Regions from separate parts of the Mesorhizobium sp. M0998 genome, predicted to be linked through region 4. Evidence: predicted binding sites of a transcription regulator. Region 4 holds the regulator's gene; each other region holds the start of a gene.

The links. The regulator PhoB, encoded in region 4, activates phosphate uptake and scavenging genes when phosphate is short. The targets are predictions, from matches to a motif close to TGTCATNNANCTGTCAT.
Region 1: a site for PhoB is predicted at 1,582-1,598, ahead of ppk2 (polyphosphate kinase 2). Genes of this name have one in related genera too.
Region 2: a site for PhoB is predicted at 3,615-3,631, ahead of NKH59_RS16045 (YdcH family protein). Genes of this name have one in related genera too.
Region 3: a site for PhoB is predicted at 2,170-2,186, ahead of NKH59_RS07625 (RNA degradosome polyphosphate kinase). Genes of this name have one in related genera too.

What each region holds. Positions count from the first base shown of each region.
Region 1 is NZ_JAMYND010000004.1:71,804-79,323, forward strand. Features, by position in the region: gene NKH59_RS05110 (DUF982 domain-containing protein) at 1-67, shown strand, start outside; gene NKH59_RS05115 (hypothetical protein) at 119-277, opposite strand; partial or broken gene NKH59_RS05120 (aldo/keto reductase) at 391-1,424, opposite strand; gene ppk2 (polyphosphate kinase 2) at 1,705-2,625, shown strand; gene NKH59_RS05130 (dihydrofolate reductase family protein) at 2,675-3,322, opposite strand; gene NKH59_RS05135 (hypothetical protein) at 3,382-3,702, shown strand; gene hemB (porphobilinogen synthase) at 3,719-4,750, opposite strand; gene NKH59_RS05145 (DUF8605 domain-containing protein) at 4,837-5,661, opposite strand; gene NKH59_RS05150 (enoyl-CoA hydratase/isomerase family protein) at 5,807-6,850, shown strand; gene NKH59_RS05155 (DUF6163 family protein) at 6,847-7,269, shown strand; gene ldtR (transcriptional regulator LdtR) at 7,472-7,520, shown strand, end outside.
Region 2 is NZ_JAMYND010000014.1:146,414-153,933, forward strand. Features, by position in the region: gene NKH59_RS16015 (amino acid ABC transporter ATP-binding protein) at 1-6, opposite strand, end outside; gene NKH59_RS16020 (amino acid ABC transporter permease) at 11-661, opposite strand; gene NKH59_RS16025 (amino acid ABC transporter permease) at 663-1,328, opposite strand; gene NKH59_RS16030 (transporter substrate-binding protein) at 1,395-2,276, opposite strand; gene NKH59_RS16035 (IclR family transcriptional regulator) at 2,423-3,208, shown strand; gene NKH59_RS16040 (YdcH family protein) at 3,259-3,462, opposite strand; gene NKH59_RS16045 (YdcH family protein) at 3,702-3,881, shown strand; gene ispG (flavodoxin-dependent (E)-4-hydroxy-3-methylbut-2-enyl-diphosphate synthase) at 4,084-5,337, shown strand; gene NKH59_RS16055 (lytic transglycosylase domain-containing protein) at 5,342-6,196, shown strand; gene NKH59_RS16060 (phosphoglycerate kinase) at 6,359-7,520, shown strand, end outside.
Region 3 is NZ_JAMYND010000006.1:26,515-34,034, forward strand. Features, by position in the region: gene NKH59_RS07625 (RNA degradosome polyphosphate kinase) at 1-2,097, opposite strand, end outside; gene NKH59_RS07630 (zinc-finger domain-containing protein) at 2,247-2,492, shown strand; gene NKH59_RS07635 (FAD-dependent monooxygenase) at 2,512-3,729, shown strand; gene NKH59_RS07640 (TIGR02117 family protein) at 3,763-4,434, opposite strand; gene NKH59_RS07645 (metal-sensing transcriptional repressor) at 4,539-4,802, shown strand; gene NKH59_RS07650 (cation diffusion facilitator family transporter) at 4,799-5,821, shown strand; gene NKH59_RS07655 (HoxN/HupN/NixA family nickel/cobalt transporter) at 5,852-6,565, shown strand; gene NKH59_RS07660 (multicopper oxidase domain-containing protein) at 6,640-7,520, opposite strand, start outside.
Region 4 is NZ_JAMYND010000010.1:29,358-36,877, forward strand. Features, by position in the region: gene pstS (phosphate ABC transporter substrate-binding protein PstS) at 1-944, shown strand, start outside; gene pstC (phosphate ABC transporter permease subunit PstC) at 1,004-1,993, shown strand; gene pstA (phosphate ABC transporter permease PstA) at 1,997-2,848, shown strand; gene pstB (phosphate ABC transporter ATP-binding protein PstB) at 2,845-3,648, shown strand; gene phoU (phosphate signaling complex protein PhoU) at 3,681-4,388, shown strand; gene phoB (phosphate regulon transcriptional regulator PhoB) at 4,405-5,094, shown strand; gene NKH59_RS11805 (ROK family protein) at 5,104-6,348, opposite strand; gene xylF (D-xylose ABC transporter substrate-binding protein) at 6,634-7,520, shown strand, end outside.

The DNA.
Region 1 (7,520 bases), on a different contig from region 4:
AAGACGGGCCTTCATTGCCGCCGCTCGTGAAGTGAACGTCTTCGTCAGCGACAAGGCGCCTGCCTGAGGCATAGCGGGATTTGACCGAGGCCCGGCCCGCCTGGCAGCCCGGATATCATCACTCTGCCGTTTCGGTTTTGGTTTGGGACTCGCTCTCGCCCTCGGGCTTCGATCGCTCCTTGGCTGCGACCTTGGCAGCCTGCTTTTCCGCCTTCTTGGCAGCCTTCTGCCGGTCGCGTTCCTTGCGTTCCTGACCGTAGTTCGGTGCTCGTGCCATATCGTTTCCTTTCGTTGTGCTTGGCCTTTGCCTAGGAGCATTGGACCGCAAACACAACACCGCAAGGCACGATCGGGCTCCATATCTCGGCGCAGTCCGGAGAGCCCGGCTTTTCAGGCGCCGTCGCGGTCGAGAACGAGATCGGCCGGCCCGAACCGGTCCTTTGCCGTGAATTGCTGGTGCCAGTAGGGATAGAGCACGGGCGGCCTGCTGACCACATCGAGCCGTGTGCGCTCCTCATCGGCAAGCACAAGGCTTGCAGCGGCGATATTGTCTTTGAAATGGGCTTCGGTTCGTCCGCCGATCACCAGCGAACTGACAGCGGGCCGGCCGAGCAGCCAGGCAAGCGCCACCTGCGCCGCCGACACGCCGTGATTATTGCCGATATCGATCAGCGTGTCGACGATCCGCCACAGCCGGTCCTCGTCGCGGATCGGCGGTTCCGACCAGCCGCTGAGCTGGCGGGCGGTCGGCTGGTCACGGTGGTATTTGCCGGACAGCAACCCGCCGGCAAGCGGGCTCCAGACCAGCACGCCGAGCCCCTGGTCGACCGAGATCGGTAACAATTCATACTCGGCCTCGCGCGCTTCCAACGTGTAATGGATCTGCTGGGTGACGAAGCGTGGCTGGTGATGACGGTCGCTGATCCCCAGCCCCTTCATCACTTGCCAGCCGGAATAATTGGAGCAGCCGACATAACGGACCTTGCCCTGCGCGACCAGCGTGTCGAGCGCGGCGATGGTTTCCTCAAGCGGTGTCAGGCCATCCCACTCGTGCAGGAAATAGATGTCGATGACATCCGTCCTGAGCCGCTTCAGGCTCCTCTCGCATTCGCGGATCAGATGGTAGCGCGACAGGCCTTCATCATTGGGGCCTTTGCCGATCCGCATGCGCGCCTTGGAGGCGATCAGCACGTCGCCCTTGCGCTTGCCGCCAAGCGCCTCGCCGATGATCTCTTCCGACACGCCGTTCGAATAGACATTGGCGGTGTCGATGACATTGACGCCGGCATCGATGCAAAGGTCGATCATCCGGCGCGCCTCGTCTTGCCGACCGCCGAAAACGCGCCGCCGCCGCCGAACGTCATGGTGCCCATGGTCAGCGTCGAAACCTGCAGCCCGGAACGGCCGAGAGTGCGGTATTCCATGTCGTGTCCTCACAATTTATCGGGAAAGGGCGTTGCAGACGACAGCCCTCAATGAACCGGCTATTTGTAGGATAATTCGTTCCGCTTGTCGCCCGTTCCGCAGGGTAAGCTCGATCACATCTTGCGGATTGAAACGCACAGCCAGCGCAGTAGTGGCTGCAATAAAACCGTCATTGCCGGCCTATACTAACATCGGTCCAGCGCTTCGATTTCCGGCCGCCGGGCCGGGCGGCAGAGCGCCTGACAGCGGCCGGCAAGGCCTGTAAGCGGAGCAGCGTAAATGACCGAGATAAAACAGAATTCCCCGGCCAGGGACTGGCTGGAAGCGGAACTCGCCGACACGCTGGATGAAGACTATGAGCTGGAAATCTCGGAGCCGGCGCTGTCGATGGAGATCGCCAAGATCTACAAGAATGCACATCCGCCATCGATCGACCGCCTGCAGTATTTTCGCGATCTCATCACGCTGCAATCCGAGTTGATCAAGCTGCAGTCCTGGGTCGCCTATCACAAGAAGAAGCTCGTCGTGGTTTTCGAGGGCCGCGACTCGGCGGGCAAGGGTGGTGTTATCAAGCGCATCACCCAGAGGCTTAATCCGCGCATCTGCCGCGTCGCAGCACTTCCGGCGCCGACCGAGCGCGAGAAGTCGCAATGGTATTTCCAGCGCTACGTTCCGCATCTGCCGGCCGGCGGCGAGATCGTGCTGTTCGACCGCTCCTGGTACAACCGCTCCGGCGTCGAGCGGGTAATGGGCTTTGCCCAGCCGGATCAGGTCGAGGAGTTCTTCCGCGACGTTCCGGATTTCGAACGCATGCTGGTCCGCTCAGGCATTACGCTTGTCAAATACTGGTTTTCGATCACCGACGAGGAGCAGCAGATGCGCTTTTTGATGCGCATCCATGACCCGATGAAGCAATGGAAACTGTCGCCGATGGATCTCCAGTCGCGCGTGCGCTGGGAGCAGTACACCAAGGCCAAGGAAGAAACGTTCGCCCGCACCAATATTCCGGAAGCCCCGTGGTTCATCGTCGAGGGCAACGACAAGAAGCGGGCACGGCTGAACTGCATCGACCATCTGCTCAAGCAGATGCCCTATGAGGAGGTGCCGCACGAAGAGATCACACGGCCGGAGCGCGTCTTCAATCCCGAATACGAGCGCCAGGTACTGCCGCGCGAACTGTATGTGCCGGAGAAGTACTGACTAAAGCGGCGAGGAGGGCGGCGCCTCCATGGCGGCGCCCTGCAACAAGCTAGGTGCGCTCGATGATGACATGCGTGGCCTTCGGCGTCGCGACCTGCTCGCTGCAGCGATAGCCGAGCTTGGGCATGTCGATGCCGGCAAAAAGGCTCTCGCCGGCGCCTAGCAGGACCCGTGAGATCGCCAGATGCATTTCGTCGATGAGCTTTTCCTTGAGATATTGCCGGATCGTAGAAACGCCACCGCCCAGCCGTACATCCTTGCCGTCAGCCACTGCTTTCGCCTTTTGCAGCGCTGAGTGGATGCCGTCGGTCACGAAATAGAAAGTCGTGCCGCCCTCCATGACAATGGGATCACGCGCATGGTGCGTGAGCACGAAGACCGGCACGTGGTAGGGTGGGTTGTCACCCCACCAGCCTTTCCAGCTGTCATCCGGCCATTCGCCGCGGATCGGCCCAAACATGTTGCGGCCGAGGATCCATGCGCCGACATTTTCGAAGCTGCGTGCTGCGAACGCCTCGTCAGTGTCCGTGGTCCCGCCATCCTTGCCGAGGACCATCTTGCGGAAGGTGCGGGTGCCGAACATCCATTCGTGCAGGGCTTCCCCGCCAACACCCAGCGGGTTCTTCAGGTCTTGGTCGGGACCGGCGCCGAAGCCGTCGATCGACAAGGTGAAAGCGCTGACGCGAAGCTTGGACATGGGAGCCTCCTCGATAACCAATTGTGACATGCAAGCAGTTATCGGGGTAGCTTAACTGATTGCATTTTGCAAGCGGTATTTTGCCGGCGGGGCAATCGCTTCCAAATCATGTTGGAATAACCAATCTCAATGTCGGCGCCGCCCGTCATCCGCCTGCCGGCAGCTTCTCCCTGTATAGTGACGGGGAGAAGGGGCTGGCCGCAACGTCGATGTTTTTTGCAACGCTGGAGATTGGTGAAATCTTTTACGAACGCGTCTTTCTCCCTGCCACTTTACGGGGAGAAATGCCCGGCAGGGCAACGAGGGGCAGCGTAAACTTGAAGCGATGTCCTGCGGCGTTCCATGTCGCGCTTTGGACGGACGAACACTATTCGATGTAGACGCTACAAAGGCGCATCACCCCTTGAGCATCGCCGCCACTTCCGGCGCGAAGTAGGTCAGGATGCCGTCGCAGCCGGCGCGCTTGAAGGCGAGCAGCGATTCCAGCATCGCCTTTTCGCCGTCGATCCAGCCATTGGCGGCGGCGGCCTTGATCATCGAATATTCGCCCGAGACCTGATAGGCAAAGGTCGGCATCTGCAACTCGACTTTCAGCCGGCGGATGATGTCGAGATAGGGCAGGCCGGGCTTGACCATCAGCATGTCGGCGCCCTCGGCCAGATCCTGCTCGGCCTCGCGCACCGCTTCGTCGGAATTGGCGTGATCGATATAATAGGTCTTCTTGTCGCCCTTGAGCAGGCCGGCGGTGCCGACCGCCTCACGGTAGGGGCCGTAAAAAGCGGATGCGAACTTGGTCGCATAGGACATGATCGCCACATCCTGAAATCCATTGGCGTCGAGCGCATCGCGGATGGCACCGATCCGGCCGTCCATCATGTCCGAGGGGGCAATGATGTCGGCCCCCGCCGCCGCCTGGATGACGGCCGCCGCCGTCACTTGCTCCACCGTTTCATCATTGACGATAATGCCCTCGCGCAAGATGCCGTCATGGCCATGCGAGGTGAACGGGTCAAGCGCCGCGTCGGTGATGATGCCGATCTCCGGCACCGCCCGCTTGATGGCGCGGGTGGCGCGGTTGATGATGTTTTCCGGATCGAGGATGTGCGAACCGGTCTGATCGCGCAGGCCGAGCTCCACATTGGGGAAAGTGGCGATCGCCGGAATGCCAAGCTTGGCCGCGCGCTCAGCCTCCTTGACGGCGAGGTCGAGCGACAGGCGGAACACGCCGGGCATGGCGGCGATCGGTTCCCGCACTTGTCTGCCGTCGACGACGAAGATCGGCCAAATCAGATCGTCGACCGAGAGCCGGTTCTCCTGGACAAGGCGGCGCGACCAATCGGCCTTGCGCATGCGCCGCAGACGCCGGCTGCCGGTGATCTCGTCGACGCTGCGCGCGCCGGCAGGCTTTGCAGGGGTGAATTTGTTCATCGCAAAAACTCCGGATCGGGCGGCTTTTACCACGAGCCTCCGCTGCTGACCAATGCGACACGATTGTGCCAGGGTCCTGTCGGGCGCTATTCTGGTTGGCCATTGCCCGACAGGATCTGCGCAGCACCCCGCATGGCGACGCGGAATGCCTCGTCGAAGCTGACGCCGCGCACTTGCCAATTGTAGCTCTTGCCATTCAAGGCAAGCCGCCAGTCGGCTATCCAGCCCAGTTCCTTGTCGCTCCAGACGATACTGCCGGCGAGCGCCTGGTCGGCTCCGGCCTTCCTGGCAAGCTGGTCCAGCGTCGTGATATCGGCATGGCGCAGGGCCTGGTCGTCAAGCTTCGAGGCCGACAGCAGTGACGCTTCGGGAAACACAATCGGCATGACCAGCGGACCGGTGGCATTGACGAAGGATTCGCGCATCGCCGCCCCGCGCTCATCGTCGGCGGTCAGCACGAACTGCCTTGTGCCTTGCTCCGCCGCCAGGAAAATTGCCAGGCGTGGCCGCTCGCCAAGCCATGGTTTGCTGCCAAGCGCGGCAAGCACCGGATCGATAACGTCAGGCCTGTACAGACAAGTGAGATCATGCGGCCGGTCATGGGTGCCTTGTTCGTCATGGATTGGAATGCCTTCGAGACGGTCGCGATAGCGGAATTCGGCAACGAAGCTGCCGGCCTTGTCGCGCAGCGCCGCCATCTCAGTTCTCTTCGGCAGCCGCTGATCGCCGGACACACGAACCAGCACCGCATCGAGGCAGGCCTTGAAGCCGATCTGCCTGTTGACCTCGCCCTGGCCGGTGACGATGGTCTGCGATTGATAGAGCTCGTCGACGGTTTCGGCCGATACGGGAGGAGTGTTCGCAGCGATCAGGCCGACCACCATAACAGCAAGGCGCGGCAACCAAGGCATGGTTCAACCTTCCGGTTCAAAGCGCCAGCATTAGCACTGGGTGACGCCGACGACCATGCAGCGGATTGGCCGCCGCCATTGACGCGGCCATGCGCCACGCTTTAGCACTTCACTCCCGGCGGGCGCGGGGAGGGATTCTCTGGCGATGGATTTTGGCGGAGGCGACGAGATTCGCTTCGAAAGATTGGGCAGGGCTGGCGTCGTCACGCTGACGCGGCCGCAGGCGCTCAATGCCGTAACCCACCGCATGGTCAAGGCGCTGGACAAGGCGCTGCGCAGTTGGGAGCGCGACGACGGCGTCGACGTTGTCGTCGTCAAGGCCGAGGGCAGGGCATTTTCGGCGGGCGGCGACATCCTCCACATCTACGAAGCCGGCCGCGCAGGAAGGCCTCCGGTCGATTTCTTCGCCGATGAATACCGGCTGAACGCCCGCATCGCCCGCTTCAAGAAACCCTATGTCGCGGTGATCGACGGCATCGTCATGGGCGGCGGCGTAGGTATCTCCTTCCATGGTTCGCAGCGAGTGCTGACCGAAAACGCCCAGTTTGCCATGCCCGAGGTCGGCATCGGCTTTTTCCCGGATGTCGGCGCCAGCCATCTGTTGCCGGATCTCGGCGGCAGCTTCGGCATGTATCTGGCGCTGACCGGCAACCGCATCCGCTATGGCGATGCTTTGTGCTCGGGCCTCGCCACCCATACGATCAAGGCGGAGGACCAGGCCGGCTTCCTCGACCGTCTGGCGGAAAGCGGCGACCCGGAATCGGTGCTGCGCGGCTGCTTCGTCCCGGCCAGGCGCGAGACCGACAGGCCGACGCTGGAAGCCATCGCCCGGCATTTCGCGCAGCCGTCGCTGGCCGATATCGTCGCCAGTCTGGAGCGGGCAGCCGCTGCCGACGAGTTCGCGGCAAAGACGCTGGCCACCATCCGCACACGTTCACCGACCAGCCTGCATGTTGCATGGCGCCAGATTAGCGCCGGGCAGACGTTGTCGATGGACGAGTGCATGAAAATGGAGTTCCGTATCCTCAACCGCATGCTTGCCGGGCACGACTTCTATGAAGGTATCCGCGCCGCCATCATCGATAAAGGCTCGACGCCGCAATGGCGGCCGGCAGGTATCGATGACGTCAGCGCCGCCAACGTCGACGCCTATTTCGCACCGCTCGGCGAACGGGAACTGAAGCTGTGAGCGAGGTCGCCTCGAGACGCGTGGTGCTGCAACCCTCGACGATCGAGGTCATCTTCGCCTGGTTCCAGCGCGTCATCGCCGGCTACTGTCTGCTGTTCGGCATCTTGTACTGGATCCGGCTGATCGGCTTTTACCCCGGCCCGTTGTGGCGCTTCGACCTGATGCCGGTACACTGGCAGGTGGCGGCGGTGGTGCTGGCGGTGTTTTTTCCGTTCGCTGCCGCCGGCCTGTGGATGCTGGCGTCCTGGGGGCCGGTGATCTGGTTCATCTGCGCGGTGACCGAGTGCGTCATGTATGCTGGCTTCCCCGAGTTGTTCGGCCACCGGCCGCTGATCGTCGCCTCGCACCTTGCGGTGGCGCTGCTCTACATAGTGTTCCGCGTGGTGATCTGGATCCAGAAGCGGCAACCCCGGCGATAGCAATTCCGGCCAGGATCGTTGGCTAAATCTTTAGGTTAATTATCCTTGCTCGGGTGACCGTCCGTTAAGCCTCTTTCGAAACCCCTTACCGGTAAGCTCTTGTTAGCCTTGGCGTTTAAGTCGAATTTTATGAGTATTCGATAGTGTCGCGATCAAGGTGAAGAACAAAAAATCACCGGGCGACAAACGAGAGGCAAAGACAATGATCAATTCGCGTCCGGCGGCGAAGACCGCCAACGTATCCGATGACC
Region 2 (7,520 bases), on a different contig from region 4:
GGACATCGTGCTATTCCCGGATGAAGGAGAAACGCCGCTCCAGGCGCCGGCTGGCCAAGGAGAGGGCGTAGTTGACGGCGAAGTAGACGAGCGCACCGAGAATGTAGAGTGGCATCGCCTCATAGGTGCGGCCGATGACCTGGTTGATTGCCTGCATGAGGTCGGTGATGCCGAGCAACGAGACCAGCGCGCTGCCCTTCACCGCGTCGGTGACGCCATTGATCCAGGGTGGCAGGAAGCGCCTGAACGCCTGCGGAAAAATGACGTAGGCCAGCCGCTGGCGAAAGGTCAGTCCGATCGCCATCGCCGCCTCGGACTGACCCTTGGGAATCGAGCCGACGGCGCCCCTGAGATACTCGACGACTTGTGCGGTCTTGAAGAGGGTGAGGGCGAACACGGCCGCCCAAAAGGATTCCAGATGCAGCCCCACCGCGGGCAGGCCGTAATAGACGAAGAAGATCAGCACCAGGATCGGAATGCCGCGTATGGTGTCGCTGAAAATGCGCACTGCCCAGCGCAGCGGAAAAGGACCATAGACAAGGCCGACGCCCATCAGCACGCCGGCGATGAGCGATAACACCACGACCAGCAGCGACACCCACAAGGTTACGGCAAAGCCTTCGGCGAGGAACGGCAAGGCGTAGATGATCTGGCTCAGCATGTCAGCGCGCCGCCTTGAACCGGCGCTCGACGAGCCGCAGCGCGAAAAGCAGCGTGTAGCCGGTCAACAGGTACATTGCCGTCACCACCAGATAGACTTCGACAATGCGGAACGTGTTGAAGTTGATCCACTGGGCGCCATAGGTGAGTTCGGGTACCGAGATGACCGACGCCACGGACGTATCCTTGAAGAGCGATATGAATGTGTTGGAAAGCGCCGGCAGGGTTATGCGCAGCATCGTCGGCAGGCGCACATCGAGCAGCCTTTGCCATGGCGTCAGGCCGATTGCCTTGCCAGCGTCGAGCTGACCGCGCGGCACCGCCTCGAGCCCCGAGCGAAACACCTCGACCAGGTAGGCGCCGCTGTAGAGCGACAGCGTGGCAATGAATGAGGTTTGCGCGCTGTAGGCAATGTCGACCACCGTCGGCAAGCCGTAGAAGACCAGATAGACGAGCAGGATCAGCGGCACGTTGCGGATGAACTCGACATACCCCGCGATGATGGTCCGCACCGCACGTCCGGCCGACACGTACCAGACCGCCAGAACGAGCCCGATGACGATGCCGATCGCGATCGAGATGACGGCCAGTTCGAGGCTTAGCAGCAGTCCGCCCCAGAGCTTGTCGAAATGCCGCCAGATAAGGTTGAAGTTGAGAGTATAACCCATGCGTCCTCGTCATGGACGGCTGTGATGAGAGAAGGCGGAAGGACGTTGTCCTTCCGCCTGCTTGCATCAAATGACCGGGAAACCGGGATGGCGCGCCGGCGGCTCCTGTCCGAAATAATCCTTGAACGCAGCGTCGTAGAGTGCCGTTTCATGGCCGAACATGGCGATGGTGAAGGTCTGGTTGACGAAGGTCAGCCAGTCGAGGTCGCCCTGCCGCAGCGCGGCACCATAAAGCATCGAGAACCAGCTCTTGCCGGCATCGAAGTACTTATCCGGATTGCGCGAGGCGAGCCAGCGCACCGTTGACAGATCGACCGCGGCGGCGTCGACGCGCTTCGATTCCAAGGCCTGCAGCACGTTGGCCTGCGTGTCTATCTGCATCACCTGCGACTCCGGCAGGACGATATGCACGTTAGCCTCGGCATCGACATTTTGCAGGATGGAAATCCGCGTCGCCGAACCGCCGGCAAGCAGCTTGTCGAAGGTCTTGTTTTCGGCGTTCGGAAGGGTCAGCAAGGCGATGCCTTCGACGTAGTAGGGTCGGGAGAAGTGGATCAGCTGCGATCGCTGGGCGGTCATGGTCATGAACTGGATGGTGATGTCGACCTTGTTGGTGGTCACGTTCGGAATGCGCTGAGCCGGATCCTGCATGACGAATTCCACTTTGGTCGGATCGTCGAAAAGCCCCTTGGCGAGAATGCGACCCATGGTGATGTCCATGCCTACCAGTTCGCCGGCGTCGTTCTCGAAATGCCAGGGCGCATTGGTACTGCCGGTGCCGACGATCACCTTGCCGCGCTCGAGGACGGTGCGCAGCAGGCTGTCCGGCGCTGCCTGGGCCGCCGCTTTCTGAACATCGACCGCGGTAGCGGCGCTCATCACTCCGGCCGTTGCAAGCCCGGCCATTCCCAGTTTCAGAAATTCACGCCTTTTGGATGTGTCGTTCACGGCGACCTCCTTTCGTGTTGAGTTCCCCTTTGGACCAGCAGTACAGGCATCAGTTGCAACTGACATCATTGTCCCTTACAAGAGACGCCTGTACTCTGTACAAGACAGATTAACATCAGGGATCGATAATGCAAGAAGGTAATGCCTTGGCCGCTCGACCTGACGCCGGTCTGGACGAAGACAAGAACTCGGGTTCTCGGGAGAAGGGCCTCAACCGGGTCCTCCAGATTTTGGAGTTTCTTCACGCGACCCAGCGCGCGATCGGCATCGGCGATCTTGCCAAGGGGGTAAACGCGCCGCGTTCGACGACTTATACGCTTGTGCGCTCGCTGGTCGACGCAGGCCTGCTGGAAATGGCCGGAGACGGCAATCGGGTCTATTTCGGAAAGAAGCTCTATCTCTACGGAATGGACTATGTGCGGGGCAACGACCTGCTCAGGCGAGGGCGCCAGGAAGTCGACCATCTGTCACGCGAGACCGGCGAGACCTCGGAGTTGTGCATGCTGCAAAGCGGCCGCTACACCATCGTCCATTCAAGCCCGGGGACGAGGCCATTCCGGATCAGCTCGGCGACCGGTCTGCAAATACCGCTCCCCTGGACAGCTTCCGGGCGACTGCTCCTCGCCGGCTTCGACAGGGCAGCGATTGAGGATATGGTCTCCGAGGACGATCTCGTGCTGCCGGACGGCCGCAGATTGCAACTCGACGATTTCATAGACGACATCGCCGTCGCCAAGTCGGCCGGCTACTGCGTCACCTCCGGCCTTGTCGATGCCTACACGAAATGCCTGGCCGCGCCGGTCTTTTCAGCGCCGGGCAGGGTCGAGGCGACGATGTGCCTGGTGGTTCCGATCGATACCTCGACCGAAAAGACCGACAACCTGATAGCGTTGTTGCGCGAGCGCGCCGCACGGCTTTCGATCGCGGCATAACCGCTTTTCCAGCAGGCCCCGCCGGCGTTCGTTCAAACAATGGCGTTCGTTCAAGCAATAATGTCTGGAATGATCTTGTCTTCCAGCGCCATCAGCCTGTCCTTCAGGAAAAGCTTCTTTTTCTTCATGCGCTGGATCTGCAGCGGGTCGCAATTCATGGCGATCATCGCATTGATGGCAGCGTCGAAATCGGCGTGTTCCTGCTTCAGCCGGGAATATTCGAGGCGGATATCTGCCTGTTCCTGATCGGACATTTTTACCGTCTGCACGTCTGCGGCGCCCAAACTATGGGCCTGATTGGGCGGGACCGGGGCTTCTTGCACCGGCGCGCAGCCCATATCACATTTCATATTGGCGTGGAATGCTACCACGCAGCATTCGACATCGGTGCGCGATGGTGGCACACTGTCATTATGCCGTCATAGAAGCGAGCCTGCGGTGGACGTGCCATGACGGCTGCAATCCGAGGAAACCATGAAAGGGAGAACCAATCATGTCTCTTGCATCCCATCTTGATGAGCTGCAGCGGAAACACGGCGACATCGAACGGGAAATCGACGATGCGATGACCCATCCGTCGGTAGACGACCTCGAAATCGTGAATCTCAAGCGGCGCAAGCTGGCGCTCAAGGACGAGATTGAAAAACTGAAGGCGAAACCGACGACGCACTGAAACCCTTCCAGGACTAGAAGCGCCACCCGGCGCGCGATCTTTCCGGTGGCATGTCTCTATGCTGCCGGAAACGCCCATGGATTTGCGGTAAGCTGCCATCTTGTTGTTTCCGATTTGCTGGGCCTGCGCGGCAGTCGCCATTGACAAGCCATCTTTGCTCCTCCACCTCATGCCCGGACCTTCAAGATTAAAGGCAGCCGGCATGACCGGATATTTTTCCTCACCCTTCCCACGCCGCAGGTCGGTCGGTGTCGATGTCGGCGGCGTGATGGTCGGCGGCGGCGCGCCGGTCGTCGTCCAGTCAATGACCAACACCGATACGGCCGATGTCGACCAGACGGTCGCGCAAGTGGCGGCGCTGCATCGTGCCGGCTCCGAGATCGTGCGCATAACCGTCGATCGCGACGAAAGCGCTGCGGCCGTACCGGCCATCCGCGAGCGGCTGGAACGGCTCGGCATCGACGTGCCGCTGGTCGGCGATTTCCACTATATCGGCCACAAGCTCCTGGCCGACCACCCGGCCTGTGCCGAGGCACTGGCCAAATACCGTATCAATCCCGGCAATGTCGGCTTCAAGGACAAGAAAGACCGGCAGTTCGCGGCGATCGTCGAGATGGCGATCAAATACGACAAACCGGTGCGCATCGGCGTCAATTGGGGTTCGCTTGACCAGGAGCTGCTGACCCGGCTGATGGACGACAACCAGGCCCAGGGCTTTCCGCTGACGGCGCAGGAAGTGACGCGCGAGGCAATCGTGCAATCGGCGATCCTGTCGGCCGGAATGGCCGAAGAGATCGGCCTTGCGCGCGAGAAAATCATCCTGTCGGCCAAGGTCAGCGGCGTGCAGGATCTGATCGCCGTCTACACCGAGCTTGCCACCCGATCCGACCATGCGCTGCACCTCGGCCTGACGGAGGCCGGCATGGGCTCGAAAGGCATCGTCGCCTCGTCCGCGGCCATGGGCATCCTGCTCCAGCAAGGCATCGGCGACACAATCCGCATCTCGCTGACGCCGGAGCCGAACGGCGACCGCACGCGCGAGGTGCAGGTATCGCAGGAGCTGTTGCAGACCATGGGCTTCCGGCAGTTCGTGCCAATCGTCGCCGCCTGCCCGGGCTGCGGCCGCACAACCTCGACCGTGTTCCAGGAGCTTGCCCAGAACATCCAGGCCGACCTGCGCAAGAACATGCCGGTGTGGCGTGAACAATATCCCGGCGTCGAGAACCTCAAAGTCGCGGTGATGGGTTGCATCGTCAACGGTCCGGGCGAATCCAAACATGCCGATATCGGCATTTCGCTGCCCGGCACCGGCGAGACACCGACCGCCCCGGTATTCGTCGACGGCAAGAAGGCGGCGACCCTGCGCGGCCCATCGATTGCCGCGGATTTCGAGAAGATGGTCGCCGACTATATCGAACGGCGATTCGGGCAGCACGACAAAGCCGCGGCGGAGTAGTTCGATGCGGCGTTTGCTGGGCGCGGCGCTGGTTGTCATTTGCGGGCTGATCTGGGCGACAGCCGTTCAGGCCGATCCACCACGGCCCGCCAAAAAGAAGCTGATCGACCAGGTTTGCAACCTGATCGAGACGCATGCCGACCAGAACGGGCTGCCCCGGGATTTCTTTGCCCGGCTGATCTGGAAGGAAAGCCGTTTCGATCCCAATGCGGTCAGCCCGGTCGGCGCGGAGGGTATCGCCCAATTCATGCCGGGCACCGCCAAGATGCGCGGGCTCGCCAATTCCTTCGACATCGAACAGGCAATCCCGGCCTCGGCAAAATACCTTGCCGAAATGAAATCCGGTTTCGGCAATCTCGGCCTCGCCGCCGCAGCCTACAATGCCGGCGAGAGCCGGGTGACGCGCTGGCTGAATTCCGGCGGATTCCTCCCGTTGGAGACCGAAAGCTACGTCCTGGACGTCATGGGCGAGCCGGCCGACAAGTTCACCGATGCCGCGTATGCCGGCGTCATCCGGCCGCTCGACAAAAAGGCGAGTTTCGCTGCCGCTTGCCGCGAGCTGCCGGTGATCATGTCCAGAACCGTGCCGATGTCGTCGATCAACATCAAGCCCTGGGGCGTGCAGGTGGCCGGCAATTTCCGCCGCGCCGCGGCGCTCAACCAGTGGCTGAGAGTGAAAAGCCGGTTCCCGGCACTGCTTGCCGGCCACGATCCGGTGGTCAGCCGGGTCCGCACACCGATCGGCAGGCGCGGCATCTATGCCGTGCGGATCGGCGCCGATAGCAGAGCCAAGGCCGACACGATCTGCGACAAGCTGCAAAGCGTCGGCGGCGCCTGCATCGTGGTACGCAACCGGTAAAGCCATATGTCGGAGCGTTTTGCGCCATTGCTGCCCATCTCGCTCCCCGTGGGCACTTCGTCCTCGATACGTGAATCATATTTTCGGTGAACCGTTAGGCAGGTCTTGCATCGTCGTCGATGCGGGGTAAGGTCCCCGCGATTTTTCGCGAAAGGGATCAGCATGGCCGGCTTCAAGACACTGGACGACATCGGCAATATCAGCGGCAAGCGTGTGCTGGTGCGTGTCGACCTCAACGTTCCCGTCGCCGAGGGCAAGGTCACCGACGCCACCCGCATCGAGCGCATTGCGCCGACCATTGCCGAGCTCTCCGGCAAGGGCGCCAAGGTCATCCTGCTTGCCCATTTCGGCCGGCCGAAGGATGGACCGGCGGCGGAATTCTCGCTCGAGCCGATCGCCAAGGCGACGGCGGACGTGCTCGGCCGTCCGGTTGGCTTTGCCTCCGACTGCATCGGTGACAAGGCGGCAAATGCCGTTGCTGCCATGAATAACGGCGACGTATTGCTGCTCGAGAACACCCGCTTCCATAAGGGCGAGGAGCAGAACGATCCGGCCTTCACCGAAAAGCTCGCCGCCAACGGCGACATTTTCGTCAACGACGCCTTCTCTGCTGCGCACCGCGCCCACTCGTCGACGGAAGGGTTGGCGCATGTGCAGCCTTCCTTCGCCGGCCGCACCATGCAGGCCGAGCTCGACGCGTTGGAAAAGGGTCTTGGAAATCCCGTCCGTCCGGTTGTCGCCATCGTCGGCGGCGCCAAGGTCTCGACCAAGATCGACCTGTTGATGAACCTGGTGAAGAAGGTCGACGCGCTGGTCATCGGCGGCGGCATGGCCAACACGTTTCTCGCGGCACGCGGCACCGATGTCGGGAAATCCTTGTGCGAGCGTGATCTCGCGACCACCGCCAAGCAGATCATGATCGAGGCGGCCGAGGCCGGCTGCGCCATCATCCTGCCCGCCGACGGCGTTGTCGCCAGGGAGTTCAAGGCCGGCGCCGCCAGCGAGACCGTCGCCATAGCAGACGTGCCGGCCGACGGCATGATCCTCGACGTCGGCGCAAAGACCGTGAAAACCATTGCCGAATGGATCGACCGCGCCGCGACGCTGGTCTGGAACGGGCCGCTCGGCGCCTTCGAGATCGAGCCATTCGACCACGCAACGGTGGCGACGGCCAGGCACGCGGCAGCGCGCACGAGGGCCGGCAGACTGATCTCGGTCGCCGGCGGCGGCGATACGGTGGCGGCGCTCAACCATGCCGGCGTTGCCGACGACTTCACCTATGTCTCGACGGCTGGCGGCGCTTTCCTGGAGTGGATGGAAGGCA
Region 3 (7,520 bases), on a different contig from region 4:
CATGAAATATTCCTGCGCGTTGAACGGTTCCTCGCCCTCCTCCAGCACAACGCGCCGGGAGGTTCCGTCAGCCAGTACGTCGAAACTTTGCTGGTTGTCCATGATGTTGCCGAGCATGATCTGGCCGAGCACCTGCTCATGCACAGTTGGATTGGTGATCGGCACCATGGTCTCGACGCGGCGGTCGAGATTGCGCGGCATCAGATCGGCCGAGGAGATATAGACGATCGCCCCGTCCGAGGGCAGGCCGTGGCCGTTGCCGAAGCAATAGATGCGGCTGTGCTCGAGGAAACGGCCGACGATCGACTTCACCCTAATGTTCTCCGATAGGCCGGGCACCTGCGGTCTCAGGCAGCAGATGCCGCGCACGACGAGATCGATCTCGACGCCGGCGCGGCTGGCATCGTAGAGCGCATCGATGACGATCGGGTCGACCAAGGCGTTCATCTTCATCCAGATGCGGGCCGGCCTGCCCTCCAGCGCGTGGCTGATCTCATCCGAAATGTGCTGGAGGATGCGGTCGCGCAGCGTAAACGGCGAGATGGCCAGCCGCATCTGCTCGGCCGGCTCGGCATAGCCGGTGATGAAGTTGAACAGCTGGGCGACATCGCGCGCGATCGTCGGATCGGTGGTGAAGAAGGACAGGTCGGTGTAGATGCGTGCCGTGACCGGGTGGTAGTTGCCGGTGCCCAGATGCACGTAATTGCGCAGCCTGCCATCCTCGCGGCGCACCACCAGCGACATCTTTGCGTGGGTCTTCAGTTCGAGAAAGCCGAAGACGACCTGAACGCCGGCGCGCTCGAGGTCGCGCGCCCAGCGGATGTTGGCTTCCTCGTCGAAACGCGCCTTGAGCTCGACTAGCGCGGTCACCGACTTGCCGGCCTCGGCGGCGTCGACCAAAGCGCGTACGATCGGGCTGTCGTTGGAGGTGCGATAGAGCGTCTGCTTGATCGCCACCACTTCCGGATCGGCCATTGCCTGGCGCAGGAACTGCACCACGACGTCGAAGGATTCGTAGGGGTGGTGGACGATGATGTCCTTCTCGCGGATCGCGGCAAAACAATCGCCGCCATGCTCGCGGATGCGCTCGGGGAAGCGCGGATTGTAGGGCGTGAACTTCAGATCGTCGCGGGCGACGGCGACGATCTCCGAGATCTGGCTGAGCGCCAGCGGACCGGTGAGCACGCTGATCCGGCTTGCCGAAACGCCAAGCTCGCCGGCGACGAAGTCGCGCAATTCGGGCGGCATCAGCCGGTCGAACTCGATCCGGATGACCGAGCCGCGGCGTCGCCGCTTCAGCGCCGTCTCGAACAGCCGCACCAGATCCTCTGATTCTTCCTCGACCTCGATATCGCTGTCGCGGATGATGCGGAATGTGCCGGAGCCCTTGACCTCATAGCCGGGGAACAGCTTGCCGATATAGAGACTGACCGCCTCTTCGAGTGGAATGAAGCGGACATGATGCTTGCGATCCGGCAAACGGATGAAGCGCCTCAGCGCCACCGGCAGGCGCAGAAGCGCGCTCATTTCCTCGCCGTTCTTGCGATGGCGCAATTGCAGCGCCATCGAGAAACCGAGATTGGGAATGAACGGAAACGGATGCGCCGGGTCGATCGACAGCGGCGTCAGGACCGGAAATACCTGCTCCTGGAAATGGTCCTCGAGCCAGGTCTTCTCGTCCTTGGTCAGCGCATCGCGGGTGATGCTTTCGATGCCTTGTTTGTCGAGCAGCAGCATCAGCGCCGAAAGGCTGTTCTGCTGGTCCTCCTGCAGGCGCTCGACCTCGCGCAGCAATTGTTCGAGCTGCTGCTCGGGAGTGCGCCCATCCGGGCTCTTCAGCACGATGCCTTCGCGCACCTGGCCGGCAAGACCGGCGACGCGGACCATGAAGAACTCGTCGAGGTTGGCGGCCGATATCGACAGGAAGCGAACACGCTCGAGCAGCGGATGGTTGGCGTTCAGCGACTCTTCGAGCACGCGCCGGTTGAATTGCAGCCAGGAAAACTCGCGGTTGACGAAGCGGTCGGGATTGCCGCCTTCGCGGCTCGCCGCCTCGACGGTGATGAATTCGTTCTGCACCGGCTTCAGTTCGTTCATGGTTTCCGCTCTTCCCACACCGTTCGACGAGCACAGCCTTAACCGGCTTAACTTATCCTCTGACAGGCTTTTGCGACAGTTTCATTTCATCGATCTTGCAAAGAGACGGGTTATGATCCAGATGCAATCGACGAGATCAGGAGACGACGATGGCAGGCGGTTCCATTCCCCATTTCCAGAACGATGCGGGCTACCCGGCAATCGACATCGGCGTCAAGGAATTCATGTGCACCGGCGCCAATCCGCCTTTCGACCATCCGCATGTATTTCTCGACATGGGCGACGACAATGAAAAGGTCTGCCCCTATTGCTCGACGCTCTATCGCTATTCGCCGAAACTGAAGGCATTGGAAACGCAGCCGCCGGGCTGCCTCTATATCGACCAGGCCGCCTGATTCTTCCGCGACAAGCCTGATGCAGGAAACGCAGTCCCGGCAGGTGGTCATCGCCGGGGCGGGCGTCGCCGGGCTGACCGCGGCACTGGCCTTCGCCGAGCGCGGCTATCGGGTAAAACTGTTCGAACAGGCGCAGCACCTCGAGGCTGCCGGCGCCGGTATCCAGCTTTCGCCCAACGCGACGCGCATCCTACGGCAGCTCGGCGTACTCGATCGGCTGCTGCCGACGTCGGTGCGCCCGGAGGCGGTCGTGCTCAAGGATGCCGCCACGCTGCGCAAGCTGGCGCGCGTACCGCTTGGCCAGGCGGCCGAAACGCGCTGGGGAGCGCCCTATCTCGTTGCCCACCGCGCGGATCTGCAGTCAGCGCTGATGCAGCGGATAGCCGAGCGGCCCGAGGTCGAGCTTGTCACCGGTGCCCGCGTCGGCGGCGTCGCAACCGGACCGAATGGCATCACCGCAACAGTCGAGATTGCCGGCACGACCATCGAAACCGAAGCATCGTTGCTGGTCGGAGCCGATGGCGTCTGGTCGTCGGTGCGAGAAAAACTGGCCCGCAAGGCGGCCGAATTCGGCAGAAGCCGATTCTCGGGCGAGCTTGCCTGGCGCGCCACGGTGGCCGCGGACAGCCTTGCCGGACAAGCCTTCAGGGCGATCGGTGCGCCCGATTGCGTTACCGCATTCCTCCATCCAGGCTTCCATATGGTCGCCTATCCGGTCAGCCGTGGCACTGTCTTCAACCTCGCGGCCTTCACCAAGGGCAAGCGCATCGCCGAGGGCTGGTCAGGGCATGCCGACCCCGCCATCCTCGCCAGCGCCATGCGTAGCGCCGCGCCGGCGCTGGTCCGCCTGGCGAACGAGGCCGCGCCGTGGACGGCATGGCCGATCCACATAGTCGAGCAGCGGCGGTGGACGACGCCGGAAGGCATCGCGCTGACCGGCGATGCGGCGCACGCGATGACGCCGTTTGCCGCACAGGGCGCGGCGATGGCGATCGAAGACGCGGTAACCCTTGCCGGTTTCGTTGCCACCTCGCCCGCCGATCTCAGCAGCGCGCTTGTCGCCTGGGAACAGGCGCGGCGGCCGCGCGTCGCCCAGGTCGCCCGTCGCGGCGCCGTCAATCGCGTCGCCTGGCATGCGGCCGGGCCGGTGGCGATGGCCCGCAACCTGTTCCTGGCGATGCGCTCACCCGAAAAGCTCGCCGCCGATCTCGACTGGCTCTACGGCTGGCGGGCGTAGGACGTTCGGCGGTCCTAAGTCATCGGCGCCTTGTCAATTGTAAAGCCGCATCGACAGGCCGAGCGATGCCGGCAGCGGGTTCCACCAGCCGGTGCGCAGCCCGGCGATGCGCAGTGCCGCCGCCGCCCAGGTGTTGCAGCCGACCAGCGCGTTGAAACGGCCATTGCCTTCGAAGAAACGATCGAAACGGGAATACGCCGCATTCTCGATCGGCATGGCCCCGTTCGGTCCCTGCCGGAAGCTTCCCGCAATGTAATCGAGCAGCGCCGTAAACCGCTCCTCGCCGATGTCGAAGCCGGCGACGTCGGGATGCGGCTCGGCGATTTCGCCTGAAATGTCGACGTGCATCACCGAGGCATCGACGGTCAGCGCCTTCATCACCGGCACTGCCTTCAGTTCCGACCAGGTCGGCGTCTCGAGATAGAAGGCGCGGCCGCCCCAGCCGAAGACGATGTAGCGGACCTCCGTCATGTCGGCGGGAATGCCGGCATCGACCAGGAAATGGAAGCGCCGGCGCACAACGTCGTCGACCGGGATGGCGATGTCGGTGTGGATCGGATTTTGCAGCACCAGGATACGGCGGCTTGTGCCGATCGGATCGGCAACGGCCGCCGGCCAGAGCGGGCGCGGCAGCAGTGTGCCCAATGCCACCGCAAGGACTGCTGCAACGACCAGCAGGCCAAGAAAACGGGCAAGCTTCTTCATGGGAAACGCATAGAACAAGCAATGCTCAAGGTGAAGCCCCTCCGAAAGTTGCACAGCTGACTTAGAGCTTGACGCGTATCCTCCCCGGGAGGATACGCTGAGGCATGTCAGATCACCTCCACGCCTCGCATCCTTCCATCATAAAGCGCCTGAAGCGCGCGCAAGGCCACCTTGCGGCGGTGCTGGCGATGATCGAGGCGCATCGCCCTTGCGTTGACCTGGCGCAGCAGCTTCATGCCGTCGAAAGGGCCATCAGCAGCGCCAAGCGCGAGCTGATCAACGATCACATCGAGCATTGCCTGACCGACAGCGTCGAAACCGGCGGCAACTCGCTGGCGGAACTCAAGCAGCTGGCGAAATATCTATGAATGCCATCGTAGCCCGCATTCTGGACTGGCTCGGGTTCGGCTCGCACGCCGCACATCATCACGGCGATCACGGTCCGCACGGTCACAGCCATGGCGTCATCGACGCGACAATTGCCACCACCGACCGGGGCATCTGGGCAATCAAATGGTCGTTCGTGATCCTGGCCATCACCGCGGCATTGCAGATGGTCGTGGTTGCGTTGTCGGGGAGCGTGGCATTGCTGGCCGACACGATCCATAACATCGGCGACGCGACCACGGCGATCCCGCTCTGGATTGCGTTCGTTCTGGCGCGGCGCAAGCCGTCGCGGATCTTCACGTATGGCTTGGGCCGGGTCGAGGATCTGGCCGGCATCATCATCGTGCTCATCATCCTGTTCAGCGCTGTAGTCGCTGCCTACCAAGCCATCGACAGGCTGATCAATCCACAAGTGGTGACACACCTCGGCTGGCTAACGGCGGCGGGCATTGTCGGCTTCCTCGGCAACGAGGCGGTTGCCGTGTTCCGTATCCGCATCGGCCGCGAAATCAACAGCGCGGCACTGATTGCCGACGGCTACCACGCCCGCACAGATGGACTTACCAGCCTTGCCGTGGTCATCGGAGCCATCGGCGTTTGGTTCGGCTTTTCCTTGGCCGATCCGATCGTCGGCCTGCTGATCACGATTGCGATCTTCGGTATCGTCTGGCAATCGGCCCGCTCGGTGCTGACCCGCATGCTGGATGGAATCGAACCCGGTGTGATAGACGAAATCCGACATGCCGCCGAGCATGTTCCGGGCGCGCGCATTGTCGATGCCAAGGCGCGCTGGATCGGTCATAGATTGCACGCCGACATCGCAATTGCCGCGGACGAAACCCTGCCGCTGTCGGCGGCGAACAAGATCGCCGCAGCGCTGAAGGACGAACTATCCCAGCATATGCCGGCCCTGGCTGAGGCGAATGTGCGGTTTTCAACGGAACGTGGAGAGAACGACCATCCTCACGAGCACACGCATGACCACGGCCACATGCACTGACGCTCGCCGATTTTCTGCTAGTCTTGTCCGATGTTCCAGACGCTCGTCGAATTTCAGCGCACGATCTATCTGACGCTCGGCGAACAGATCAAACTGCTTGCGGCCGGAGGCAATTGGCTGGCGTTCATGGCCTTCCTGCCGATGGGCGTCGTGTTCGGGGCTGCCCATGCGCTGACGCCGGGGCACAGCAAGGCCGTCCTGGCGACTTATCTTGCCGGTTCGGATGCGAAGGTCTCGCGTGGTCTGCTCGTATCTATCACGCTATCGTTCACGCATGTGACGATTGCCGTTCTGATTGCGGCTCTCTCGCTGCCACTGGTCTCAATAGCATTGGGCAGCGTCGGCCGCGCTCCGCTTCTGGAGCACACCAGTCGCGGGCTGCTCGGCCTCATTGGCATCTGGATGCTCTGGCGCGCTTTGAGCCACAGCCATCACCACAGGCACGAGGGCGAGGCTGTCGGCGTCATGGCAGGCCTGATCCCATGTCCGCTTACGCTTTTCGCGATGACTTTCGCGATGTCCAGGGGTGTTCCGGCAGCGGGCGTCCTGTTTGCCATCACAATGATGGTCGGCGTGGCGCTGACGCTGTCCTGCGTCGCCGTGTTGTCGATCGTGTTTCGGGAACGGCTTGTACAGTTTTTCGCGCGCCAGCCACGCCTGTTCGAAACCATCTCCCGGGCCATCGAGGGCGCCGCCGGTCTCGCCCTTGCCGGCGTCGCTGTCTGGCAGATCACCTCAGCTTGAGAGAAAATTTGGCCCCAGCCACTGCATGGCGTCCGGGCCGGTGCACCGGCTGGAACGAGCCTAGGCGACGCCGGTCATGTCACATCGATCACGACCATCAGTCCGCCGCCGCCCTTCTCCTCGACATTGTTGTTCGTGGTGTGATGCGGGATGTGGCAATGGATCAGCCATTTGCCCGGACGCTGCGCCTTCCAGATCACGTCGTAGCGCTGACCCGGCCCGACGTTGATCGTGTCGGCAAGGAAACGACCCGAAGCGGGGACCGTCTCGCCGTCGCGGGCAACGACCTCGAACGGTCCGCCATGGATATGCATCGGATGGATGAAGCCGTTGTTGGTGCCGATGAACCGCACCTTGAGCGTCTCGCCGACCTTCATCGGGATCGTCTCGGTCGAGGGATAGGCCTTGCCGTTGATGGTGAAGAAATTCGGCATGCCGCCATCCATCGGCATCGACGGGTAGGTCAGCCCTTCCCGCACCAGCCATTCCTGAAGCTCGATGACGTAATCATGGTCGGCCGCGACCTCGTCGGCGGGATTGGCGGGATCGATGATCAGCGCACCGTAGAGGCCGAGCGCCTGGGTCCGGTCCGGCTTGGCATGGGGGTGATAGAAATAGGTTCCGTGCTGGGTCGCGGTGAATTCGTATGAATAGGATTGCCCGGGCTCGATCGGCGGCTGCGTGATCTCGGCCGGCCCATCCATCTGGTTCGGCAGGATCAAGCCATGCCAATGCACCGTCGTTTCCTCAGGCAGGCCGTTGGTGACGTTGATCCTGACCCGATCGCCCTGGCGAATATGAATTCGCGGACCGGGAATCTGGCCGTTATAGGCATAGGCGTCGACCGCGACGTCCGGCAGGATCTGCCAGCGGACCACTGAAGGCCTGAGCTCGAACACCTTGATGCCGTTCTCCATCCGAAACGGCAGTTCCTGGTCGCCCCTTGCCGTCAGGC
Region 4 (7,520 bases):
ACCCGATCTATGCGAAGTGGGCCGACACCTACAAGAAAGACACCGGCGTTGGCCTTAACTACCAGTCGATCGGTTCCGGCGGCGGCATCAAGCAGATCAAGGCCAAGACCGTTACCTTCGGCGCTTCGGATGCGCCGCTCAAGGGCGACGAGCTTGAAGCGACCGGACTGGCTCAGTTCCCGATGGTGATGGGCGGCATCGTTCCCGTCGTCAATCTCGAAGGCATCAAGCCGGGCGAGTTGGTTCTCGACGGCCCGACGCTGGCCGACATCTTCCTCGGCAAGATCACGAGCTGGGATGACGAAGCGATCAAGAAGCTCAATCCCGACGTCAAGCTGCCTTCGCAGGCGATCGCGGTCGTTCACCGTTCCGATGGTTCGGGCACGACGTTCAACTTCACCTATTACCTCGGCGACGTCAGCGCGGTCTGGAAAGAAAAGGTCGGCGTCGACAAGGCCGTGGAATGGCCGGTCGGCATCGGCGCCAAGGGCAATGAGGGCGTTGCCAACAACGTCTCCCAGACCGGCGGCGCGATCGGTTATGTCGAATATGCCTACGCCAAGCAGAACAAGCTCACCCACACCGATATGATCAACAAGGACGGCAAGAAGGTCGAGCCCACCGCGGCGGGGTTCTCGGCGGCAGCGGCCAATGCCGACTGGAGCTCGCAGCCGGGCTATGGCGTCATCCTCGCCAACGAGCCGGGCGCCGAGTCCTGGCCGATGACGGCGGCAACGTGGATCCTGCTCTACAAGAAGCCGGATGATGCCGCGACCACCGGCGAAGCGCTCAAATTCTTCGCCTGGGCATACGACAAGGGCGACGAGATGGCCGGCGAGCTGGACTACGTTCCGATGCCCGACAAGGTGGTTGAGAGCGTCAAGGCCATGTGGGCCAAGGAAGTCGTCGGCGACGACGGCAAGCCGCTCTACTCGGCTATGTAATCTCCTCCAGGGAGGGCGTCGACGGCGCCCTCCCTGTTGCCTTTAATCGCGAGGACCCAATGACCATCGCTTCCGATGCCATGCCATCATCTGCAGCAGCCCGGGCCAGGGAAGCTACTGTGCGGCGCTTCGCGCTCACAGATGCCATATTCCGCGGACTCACCCGCGCTTCCGCAATTCTTGTGCTGGTCATCCTCGGCGGTGTCGCCATCTCGCTGTTTGCCGGCTCATGGCAGGCGCTGTCGTCGTTCGGTTTTTCTTTCCTGACGACTGAGAGCTGGAATCCCGTTACGGAAAAATTTGGCGCACTGGCGCCGATCTACGGCACGCTGGTGACGGCGGCCATTGCCATCCTGATCGCGGTTCCGATCGGCATCGGCATTGCAATCTTTCTCACCGAGCTCTGCCCGCGCCCGCTCAGGCGCCCGATCGGCATAGCGGTCGAGCTGTTGGCCGGCATTCCTTCGATCATCTACGGCATCTGGGGCCTGTTCGTGTTCGCGCCGTTCCTGCAGACGACGATACAGCCCTTCATCATCAACATCTTCCACGGCGTGCCGGGACTATCCAGCCTTTTCGCCGGCCCTCCTTACGGCATCGGCCTTCTGACCTCGGCGCTGATCCTCGCCATCATGGTGCTGCCCTTCATCACCTCGATCACCAAGGACGTCTTCGATACGGTGCCGGCGGTGCTGAAGGAATCGGCCTACGGCATCGGTTGCACGACCTGGGAAGTGACCCGGCGCGTGGTCATTCCCTATACCCGCATCGGTATCATGGGCGGCGTCATGCTTGGCCTCGGCCGGGCACTCGGCGAAACCATGGCGGTGACTTTCGTCATCGGCAACGCACATCGCATCAGTGCCTCCCTGTTCGCGCCGGGCACGACGATCTCGGCGACCATCGCCAATGAATTCACCGAGGCCGACGGCGACCTCTACACCTCCTCGCTGGTTTCGCTCGGCCTGATCCTCTTCGTCATCACCTTCCTGATCCTCGCCGCCGCCCGCTATATGCTGATGCGGATCGACGCCCGTACGGGAGCCTGACCGATGTCGACATCCTCATCGCTCCACAGCCGCCGCAAAGCCAGGAATTCGGTGATGATGGCGCTTTGCGTCGTCGCCGCCGGCATCGGGCTTGCCGGGCTGGCGCTCATTCTCGGCGCGTTGGTCTATAAGGGCACAGCCGGGCTTTCGCTCGCGGTCTTCACCGAGATGACGCCACCACCGGGCGAGGCCGGCGGCTTGCTCAATGCCATCACGGGCAGCCTGCTGATGACGATCATCGCCGTTGTCGTCGGCACGCCGATCGGCGTGCTGGCGGGAACCTACATGGCCGAGTATGGACGCTTTTCGCGCATCACCACCGTCGTCCGCTTCATCAACGACATCCTGTTGTCGGCGCCGTCGATCATCATCGGCTTGTTTGTCTATGAGCTGATGGTGCGGCCAATGGGACATTTCTCGGCCATTGCCGGCGCCGTGGCGCTTGCCATCCTGGTCATTCCGGTGGTCGTGCGCACCACTGAAGACATGCTCAACCTGGTGCCGAACGCGTTGCGTGAAGCCGGTGCCGCGATCGGCGCGCCGCGCTGGGTGGTGATCCGTTCGGTCGCCTACCGCGCCGCATTGTCCGGCATCGTCACCGGCATATTGCTGGCGATAGCACGCATTTCCGGCGAGACGGCGCCGCTGCTCTTCACCGCGCTCAACAACCAGTTCTGGAGCAGCAATATCAACGCGCCGATGGCCAGCCTGCCGGTGACCATCTTCCAGTTCGCTCTCAGCCCTTACGAGGAATGGCAGCAACTGGCGTGGACCGGCGCACTCATAATCACCCTGACGGTTCTGGGCTTGAGCATCCTCGCCCGCAGCCTTACCGGACGCAGAGAGGACAGATGACACAGATGTTGTCCCCAGACATGACGATGACCGAAACGGTCACCGAGAAGACGAAGATCGAGGTCAAGAATCTCAACTTCTACTACGGCCAGAGCAAGGCGCTGAAGGACATCAGCCTGTCGCTGCCCGAGCGCAGCGTCACGGCCTTCATCGGCCCTTCGGGCTGCGGGAAATCGACGCTGCTGCGTGTGTTCAACCGCATCTATGAGCTCTACCCAAAACAGACGGCCGAGGGCCAGGTGCTGCTCGACGGCAAGAACATTCTCGACCGGTCGCAGGATCTCAACCTCCTCAGGACCAAGATCGGCATGGTGTTCCAGAAGCCGACGCCGTTCCCGATGTCGATCTACGAGAACATCGCCTTCGGCGTCAGGCTCTACGAGAACCTCGGCAAGTCCGAGGTGGACGGCCGCGTCGAACAGGCGTTGAAGCGCGCCGCGCTGTGGAGCGAGGTCAAGGACAAGCTCAACGCCAGCGGCTTGAGCCTGTCCGGCGGCCAGCAGCAGCGGCTCTGTATCGCCCGCACCGTGGCGGTGAAGCCGGAAGTCATTCTGCTCGACGAACCGGCTTCGGCGCTCGACCCGCTGTCGACGGCCAAGATCGAGGAACTGATCGACGAATTGCAAGCCGACTACACGATCGTCATCGTCACCCACAACATGCAGCAGGCGGCGCGCGTGTCGCGCCAGACGGCCTTCATGTATCTGGGTGAACTGGTCGAGTTCGACCGGACCGAGAAGATCTTCACGTCGCCCCGCGAGAAGCGCACGCAGGACTACATCACGGGCCGCTTCGGCTGAGCCGTTCCGATCATGCATATGAGGACAGGACCATGGGCGAACACACAGTCGCTTCTTTCGACGAGGATCTCGAGCAGATCAGCAAGCTGATCCGCGACATGGCCGACCTCGCCGGTTCGATGGTCGGCGGGGCGACCAAGGCGCTGTTGAATTCCGACAACGTGCTGGCGCAACGCGTCGTTTCCGACGACGCCATCATGGATGCGCGTCAACGCGAACTGGACGACCGCGCCATCACCCTGATCGCCAAACGCCAGCCGATGGCCCACGATCTTCGCCATGTGGTCGGAGCGATCCGCATGGCGGGCGACCTCGAACGCATCGGCGACCTTGCCAAGAATATCGCCAAGCGCGTGAGTGCGGTCGGCCTCAGCGTCACGCCGCGGGACCTGTCGCATTCCATCGACGCGATGGCGCAGCTGGTTCTCATCCAGGTGCAGGGTGTCATCGAGGAATATGCTGCAGGCGATGCGGCCGCGTTGGCCAAGCTTCGTGCCGCCGACGAGCGCATCGACGTTAAATACACGTCCGTGTTCCGCGAGCTGTTGACCTACATGATGGAAGATCCGCGCAACATCACCGCTTGCACGCACCTGCTGTTCTGCGCCAAGAATCTGGAGCGGATCGGCGACCATGTCACCAACATCGCCGAAAATGCGTATTATGTGCTGACCGGCGAGCAATTGCCGGTCAATCGTCCGAAGCAGGACGAAACGACAATGTCCGCACCGGTGACATGATGGGGGTGCCCAGCCGATGATCGCACCACGCATAATGGTGGTGGAGGACGAGGAGCCGTTGGGTGTGCTGCTCCGCTACAATCTCGAATCCGAAGGCTACCAGGTCGAGGTGGTGACACGCGGCGACGAAGCCGAGATCCGTTTGCAGGAGAATGTGCCCGACCTTTTGGTGCTCGACTGGATGATACCAGCGGTTTCCGGCATCGAGCTCTGTCGTCGGTTGCGGGTGCGCCCCGAAACCGAGCGGCTGCCGATCATCATGCTGACCGCGCGCGGCGAGGAGAGCGACCGGGTGCGCGGTCTTTCGACCGGCGCCGACGACTATCTGGTCAAGCCGTTTTCGACACCGGAATTCATGGCCAGGGTCAAGGCGCTGCTGCGGCGCGCCAAGCCGGAAGTGCTGTCCAGCGTGCTGAAGGTCGGCGACATCGTGCTCGATCGCGAATCGCACAGGGTCTATCGCAAGAAGAGCGAAATCAGGCTCGGGCCGACCGAATTCCGGCTGCTCGAGTTCATGATGCGGCATCCGGGCCGTGTCTTCTCGCGCAGCCAGTTACTCGATAATGTCTGGGGCGAGACAATCTACATCGACGAACGCACCGTCGACGTGCATGTCGGGCGGCTGCGCAAAGCCGTCAACAACGGCCGGATGCCGGATGTCATCCGCACCATCCGCGGCGCCGGCTATGCGATCAGGGAAGATTGACCCGCCTGGTCAGGCTACGTTCTTTCTGACGCTGGGCCTCATTTGCGCGCCCGGCGCGAAAATCTCCTGGTCGACGAAGCTTAACGCCCGCATCGCGCAGCCTTCGCGGATCAGCGGCAATTCGTTCGGCTCTGTATCGAAGGAGATCGAGCCTGAATGCTGGCCGCCGGCGGTCTGGGCGATTGCCTTCCGCAAGGCCGGCTCGATCAGATCGAAGGCGGCGGCACTGGCGCCGACCATCGCGACCGGTGCCGGATCGATCAGCGCGAACAGCGAGCCGAGACCGAAACCCAGCGCTTCGCCGGCCTTGCGGTAGGCCTCGCGTTCCGGCCCATCTTTCTCGCGCGCCCGGGCCGCCAGTGCTCGCATGTCGGCGTCGCTGACGTCGGCGACCGGTTCGCTGTCTTCGCTCATCTGCCTGGCGTTGCGCCAGATGGCGTAGTTGCCGGCATACGCCTCGATGCAGCCGCGCCGCCCGCAACGGCAGCGCGCGCCGCCCGGACGATGGATCATGTGGCCAAATTCGCCGCCCGAGGAATGCGTCCCGGTGAACAGTTCGCCCTTCAGCACCAGCCCCATGCCGATGCCATGCGAAAGCAGGATGGCGATGAAGTCGTCGCGATAGCGATCCGGATTGCGCCAGCGCAAAGCCACCGCCATCATGTTGCAGTCGTTCTCCACCGTTGCCGGGATGCCGAATTCGTCCTCCAGCATGTCGGCAAAGGCGATGTCGGTCTGCGGCGTGATCGGCGACCACAGCATGGCGCGTGCAGGGGAGTCGGTAATGCCCTGAATCGCCAGGGCGATGCGGGCGACACTGCGGACGTCAAGGTCTGGATCCTGCAGCCGGCGCCGGACGATGGCCATGCATTCACGGATCAGCTCGTCGCGCGGCATAGTCAGCGTGTCCAGCCGGCGCTGTTCCTCGGCGACCACCTGTCCCGTATAGTCGATAATGGCGGCCGAAAGGAAATTCAGCGACAACACCACGGTCAGCACCGCCGCCGCTTCCGGGTTGAGGGCGAGGCCGACTTGCGGACGACCGCGTTTCAACGAAACGGGCTCACTTGGCTTGCTCTCGGCGAGGATGCCTTCCCGTATCAGGTCGGAAGAAATCGCCGATATGGTCGAATGACTGAGGCCGGTGGTAGCTGCGATCTCAGTACGCGATGGCTGGCCGGCCCGGCGCACCGCCGAGATCACCATCGCCCGGTTGCGCCGGCGCAAATCGTCATGGCGGATTCCGACCGACATTGTTTTGCTTTCCTCCCGGTTGCCGCGGCCGCTCATGAACCGGAAGCCGTCGGTAATGTCCGACAAATAGTGTCGGATGAGGCAAATAGTGTCAGATGCAGGTGGCGCTGTCATCGTTTATTCCGACGCTCGAAAAAACTCGCAGAGTCATCAAAATTCATCAGAATCGATGTTGACAGCAGCCGGAGATCGGACCAGTATTTTTTCGAGGCTCGAAAAAATTAGAGCTTCTAAGCTGGTCTTTGAGCCAATTGGTCACGCCGTACGCGGCGCAGGGAGGATATGATGAAGAAATTCACGACCGCCATTCTGGCGGGTGTCGCCATGACGCTGGCGCTGGCGTCGGTGGCGCAGGCTAAAGACAAGGTCATCGGCGTTTCCTGGTCGAACTTCCAGGAAGAGCGCTGGAAGACCGACGAGGCCGCAATGAAGGCGGCCATCGAGGCCGCAGGCGACAAGTATATTTCCGCCGACGCACAGTCCAACCCCGGCAAGCAGCTCACCGACGTCGAGAGCCTGATCTCGCAGGGCGCCAACGCACTGATCATCCTGGCGCAGGACGCCTCGGCCATCGGGCCGGCCGTGCAAAAGGCGCTGGACGAAGGTATTCCGGTTGTCGGCTACGACCGGCTGATCGAGAACAAGGACGTCTTTTACCTGACCTTCGACAACAAGGAAGTCGGCCGCATGCAGGCCCGGGAAGTCTTCAAGGTGAAGCCGGAAGGCAACTATGTCTTCATCAAGGGTTCGGGTTCCGATCCGAATGCCGATTTCCTGTTTGCCGGTTCGATGGAGGTGCTGAAGGCGGCAATAGACAGCGGCAAGATCAAGAATGTCGGCGAGGCCTATACCGACGGCTGGCTGCCGGCCAACGCTCAGAAGAACATGGAACAGTTCCTGACCGCCAACGACAACAAGGTCGATGCCGTGGTCGCGGCCAATGACGGCACTGCCGGCGGCGTCGTCGCCGCGCTGACAGCGCAAGGGCTGGCCGGATCGGTTCCGGTTTCGGGCCAGGACGGCGACCACGCCGCGCTGAACCGCATCGCGCTCGGCACACAGACCGTGTCGGTGTGGAAGGATGCGCGCGAGCTCGGCAAGAATGCCGCCGAGATCGCCTCGCAGCTGGCCGACGGCAAGCAGATGACCGACATTGCCGGCGTGAAGGATTT